DNA from 2 places in the Exiguobacterium sp. SH3S3 genome. Region 1 is predicted to be linked to the other one. Evidence: riboswitches for the same ligand, from Rfam matches in the RefSeq annotation. Region 1 holds a riboswitch; the other holds the start of a gene.
The links. A riboswitch is a leader RNA that binds a small molecule or an ion and turns the genes downstream of it on or off. The one in region 1 is predicted to bind FMN.

Region 1 (2,465 bases):
ACCCGATCCATGAAGGCGTCTGTCGCGATCTTCGCCTGATACGGATTGAAACAAATATTGTCGTAGACGAGGTCATACTCGTTGCGTGCGAGGTCTTTCATCGTCGCGACCGACTGACGGTCGCCTTTAATGGAGCGGATGCCTTCCGCTTCCGGCACTTGCAGCTGACCGCGTGTGACGATCGTCACGTCGTCTCCCGCTTCAGCGAGACGGAGCGCGAGCCGTTTCCCAAAGTAACGTGAGCCACCGAAAATCAACACTTTCCTCATCGTACCTACCCCCTTCTCATCCTTCTCCATCCAATATTCCCGTTCATTTCCTCTCATTAACATGCTCACCAAAAAAGGTTGCCGAACATGTCGGCAACCCGTCTATCGTTTAGCAATCCCCGGGCGTGCCGGCGTTCGCCGCCGTCCGGAAACTCGAACCGCAACCGCACGTCGCGATCGCGTTCGGATTTTTGATCGTGAAGCCCCCGCCGAGCATCGACTGCTTGTAGTCGATCTCGAGCCCGTCGACGACACCATGGTCGGCTTCGGCGACGATGACGCGGACGCCATGATGGTCGAACTGGACATCCTTGTCCGTCTTGTCTTCATCGAACCCCATCCCATAGGATAGGCCGGTACACCCACCGCCTTGGACTTTGATCCGTAAGAACTGATTTTCAGGGCGTTCGGTCTGTTTCATCATATCGATGACTTGTAGTGCGGCTGGCTCTGTCAAATGAATCATCTGAACTCCTCCTCATTTATCTTCACTTCAAGTCAACTGACTTGTGATTTTGTGAAATATCTTGTATAACTAAACTGTAACAAAAAAAATTAAATCGTTCCATCTTCGGGGCAGGGTGAAATTCCCGACCGGCGGTATTGAAGACAAGTTCTTCTCAGCCCGTGAGCGAGCAAGGCGTTGCTTGCTGATTTCGTGAGATTCGAAAGCCGACAGTAAAGTCTGGATGGGAGAAGATGGCGGCATCCGACCGATATTTGGATGTTTTCTTTGGCGTGGCTTAAACGTTGACGAGAACATCTGTTTCGTATGCGCGTAAACTCTCCCGATTGTTCACACAATCGGGTTTTTCTATGCGACGGGTGCCATTCATCAAGGAGCGACAAAAGGAGAGATTTTGATGAAAACAACGCGCAACAAACGATTGACAACACTGGTGACGCTATCGATGCTCGGGGCGATTTCATTCGTCCTCATGCTCTTTAACTTCCCGCTACCCTTCCTGCCACCATTCCTAAAAGTGGACTTCAGTGACATCCCAGCGCTCGTCGCCGGTATCGTCTTCTCGCCACTCGCAGGTGTCGTGGTCGTCGCTCTCAAAAACGTCCTCTACTATGTCTTTAACGGTGGCGGCGTCCCGGTCGGTGAAGTCGCGAACTTCTTTGCAGGTGTCGCATTCATATATCCGGTCGCTTGGTTCTACCATAAACGTAAAACGAATAAAGCGCTCGCTTCAGGCCTCGTGGCAGGTACGATCACGATGGCGCTCAGCTTGGCGATTTTGAACTACCTACTCATTTTACCAGCTTACGCGTTCTTCTTCGGAATGGCCGAGATGGCCGATCCGGCAGTCAAAACGAACCTCGTCTTGTACGGCATCTTACCGTTCAACTTGATTAAGGCATTATTGATCACCGCCTTGTTCGTCCCGCTCTTCCTGAAGTTGAAGCCGTGGATCGAACGTCAACACATGCAACTGCAAGCTTAACGCCCAATCACCCAAGGGAGACATCCCTTGGGTGATTTTTTGTAGTCACTATATGGCAACCATGAACAAGAGCGCCCACCGGAGTGAGCGCTCTTGTTTGTGAATAACGATTAGAGAAGAAGACCAGCGAGAGTCGCTGACATCAAGTTCGCAAGCGTACCTGCGAGAATCGCGAGGACACCCATACGTGCGATGTCGTTACGACGGTTCGGAGCCATACCACCAAGACCACCGAGAAGGATGGCAAGTGATGAGATGTTGGCGAATCCACAGAGTGCGAACGCGATCATCGCTTCTGTACGAGCTGACAAATCACCTGAACCGATGATCGGTGCGAACTCAGAGAAGGCAACGAATTCGTTCAAGACGAGTTTTTGTCCAAGGAAGCTACCGAATTGTACGGCATCTGCCCATGGTACACCGATGACGAACGCGAGCGGTGCAAACACGTAACCAAGGATCAATTGAAGTGAGAGGCCTTCTAGACCGAACCAACCACCGATTCCACCAAGAAGCAAGTTGACGAGTGCGATCAATGAAACGAAGGCAAGAAGCATCGCACCGACGTTCAATGCGAGGAACAAACCGTCTGACGCACCGCGAGCGGCCGCATCGACGAAGTTTGCTGCTTTGTTCTCTTCATCTTCAGCAATTTCGATATCATCATCCGGAGTTTCTGTTTCCGGAACGATGATTTTCGCAAACATCAAACCAGCAGGCGCTGCCATGAAGCTCGCTGCGAGCA
Region 2 (2,465 bases), on a different contig from region 1:
TTATTTAAGAAAGACCGCAGCGAGGATACGATGATCGACGTCAAGTTCATCGGTCTCTTGCTCGTCGCGACCGTACCGGCCGGCGTGCTCGGCGTGTTATTCGGCGATTGGATCGGTGAGACGCTCAGCGGCGTCGCGACGGTCGGCTATACGTTGATCTTGACCGGGGTCGCTCTTTGGTTCATCCGCAATATGCGTGGGAATAAAGGGGACGGCGGTATCACGTTACGTGACGCCATCTTGATCGGTCTCGCCCAAGCGGTCGCGCTCATCCCTGGGATCAGCCGCTCGGGTGCCACGATCGTCATGGCAATGTTGCTCGGCATTAAACAAGAGTCGGCGCTCCGGTTCTCGTTCTTCTTGTTCATCCCGGTCAGTCTCGGGACGATGATTTTGGACGGGCCGGTCTTGTTCACCGATCCGACGACGCGCGATCTGTTCGGTCCGCTCGTCTTGGCGTTCATCGCCTCGTACGCGCTGACGGCCATCTCGCTCAAATGGTTCCAGCACATCATGGCGAAAGGTGAGCTCAAGTACTTCTCGTTCTATTGTTGGATCGTCGGTTTGCTCGTCGTCTTGTTCTTGGCTTGATTGGAAGCGCTGCTCATCGGAGCAGCGCTTTTTTGCGCTTTTATTTTTGCCTTCGATTCTTTTTTGCGCTAAAGTAAAGGAGTACAAATAAATATTCCTTCGGGGTCGGGTGCAATTCCCAACCGGCGGTGATGGGCGCAAGCCTTAAGTCCGTGACCCGGGCGCACGTGTGCGAACGGTGGATCTAGTGCGATTCTAGAGCCGACAGTATAGTCTGGATGGGAGAAGGAAAAAAGACAGGTCCTCGTGACCTGCGCTTCGTCGTACGTTATTCTGTAAAGAAAACGTTTATTTGGCTCGCCCAATGACGACTGAAACCTCCCGCCGAGACCCTAAGGACATCCTTAGGGTCTTTTTGTTTGTACGAAACAAGGAGGGAGAACGATGCAACAGTACATGCAACAAGCAATCCAATTGGCCAAGTCCGCTGCCGGACAGACCGGTGTGAACCCGCTCGTCGGGGCCGTCGTCGTCAATGACGGTCGCGTCGTCGGATTCGGTGCCCATTTGAAGGCCGGTGAACCGCACGCCGAAGTGCACGCCATTCGCATGGCCGGTGCGTCCGCATACGGTGCGACGATTTACGTCACGCTCGAGCCGTGCTCGCACTACGGGAAGACGCCGCCGTGTGCCGACTTGATCGTCGAGTCGGGCATCAAGCGCGCCGTCATCGCGATGGAAGACCCGAACCCGCTCGTCGCAGGGAAAGGTGTCGCTCGTTTGAAGGCGGCCGGGATCGACGTCGAAGTCGGTCTGCTCGAAAACGAGGCCCGTGCGCTCAATCCGGCGTTCCTACGTTCGCTTGAGACGAAGCGACCGTACGTCGTATTGAAGACGGCGACGAGCCTAGACGGGAAAGTCGCGCTTGAGGCGGGTGAGAGCCAGTGGGTGACCGGGATTGAAGCGAGACGTGACGTCCATGAACTACGGGCGACGGTCGATGCCGTCTTGACTGGAATCGGGACCGTGCTCGCCGACGACCCGGCCTTGACCGTCCGGCTCGACACGCCGACACGTCAGCCGCTCCGGGTCATCCTCGACCGTGAGCTCCGCTTACCGCTCTCGAGTCAGCTCGTTCGCAGCGCGACAGACGTGCCGGTGCTCGTCTACACGCAGTCCGAGGATGAAGAGAAACGGACCGCGCTCGCGAAGGGCGGTGTCGAGCTTGCCGACTATTCGACACTCGATAACGTCCTGCGTGACTTGTACGGTCGCGGCGTCGGCCGTTTGCTCATCGAGGCGGGACCGACGCTCGTGACGTCATTCTTTGACGGACGATACGTCGACGAATGGGTCATGTATCAGTCACCGCGCGTGTTCGGTGGGAACCGAGGCGTCTATCGCTCGAGCCAAGCCGGACCGTTAGATACGATCGAACGCTTCGCCATCGGCTCGGTCGAGACGGTCGGTACCGATATCAAGCTCGTCATGAGAAAGGAGGAGTCCAATGTTCACGGGAATCGTTGAAGAAATCGGCAGTGTGAAAGCCGTGAAGCGGAACGGGCCGTCGCTACGGCTCACGCTCGCGGGCAAGGTCGTGCTAGAAGACGTGAAGCTCGGCGACAGCATCTCGGTGAACGGGATTTGCCTGACCGTGACGGCGTTTGATCAAACGAGTTTTGCCGTCGACGTCATGCCGGAGACGCTCAAAGCGTCAAGTCTAGATGGGGTCCGCCCTGGAACGGACGTCAACCTCGAGCGGGCGATGCCGGCGAACGGTCGCTTCGGCGGTCACTTCGTCTCGGGACACGTCGACGGGGTCGGTCGCATCGTCAAGAAGCGTCCGCTCGCGAACGCGGTCTACATCGATATTAGTTGCGAGTCGTCGTTGCTCCGTTTCATCGTCCCTAAAGGTTCGATCTCGGTCGACGGGA

Region 2: linked by a shared signal. The riboswitch ahead of ribD (bifunctional diaminohydroxyphosphoribosylaminopyrimidine deaminase/5-amino-6-(5-phosphoribosylamino)uracil reductase RibD) and the one ahead of EVJ28_RS02680 (ECF transporter S component) in region 1 are both predicted to bind FMN.

What each region holds. Positions count from the first base shown of each region.
Region 1 is NZ_SJUU01000002.1:188,332-190,796, forward strand. It holds gene EVJ28_RS02670 (Rossmann-fold NAD(P)-binding domain-containing protein) at 1-269, opposite strand, end outside; gene EVJ28_RS02675 (HesB/IscA family protein) at 379-735, opposite strand; FMN riboswitch at 833-974, shown strand; gene EVJ28_RS02680 (ECF transporter S component) at 1,133-1,720, shown strand; gene EVJ28_RS02685 (NupC/NupG family nucleoside CNT transporter) at 1,831-2,465, opposite strand, start outside.
Region 2 is NZ_SJUU01000005.1:41,849-44,313, reverse strand. It holds gene EVJ28_RS06265 (undecaprenyl-diphosphate phosphatase) at 1-591, shown strand, start outside; FMN riboswitch at 683-825, shown strand; gene ribD (bifunctional diaminohydroxyphosphoribosylaminopyrimidine deaminase/5-amino-6-(5-phosphoribosylamino)uracil reductase RibD) at 976-2,058, shown strand; gene ribE (riboflavin synthase) at 2,039-2,465, shown strand, end outside.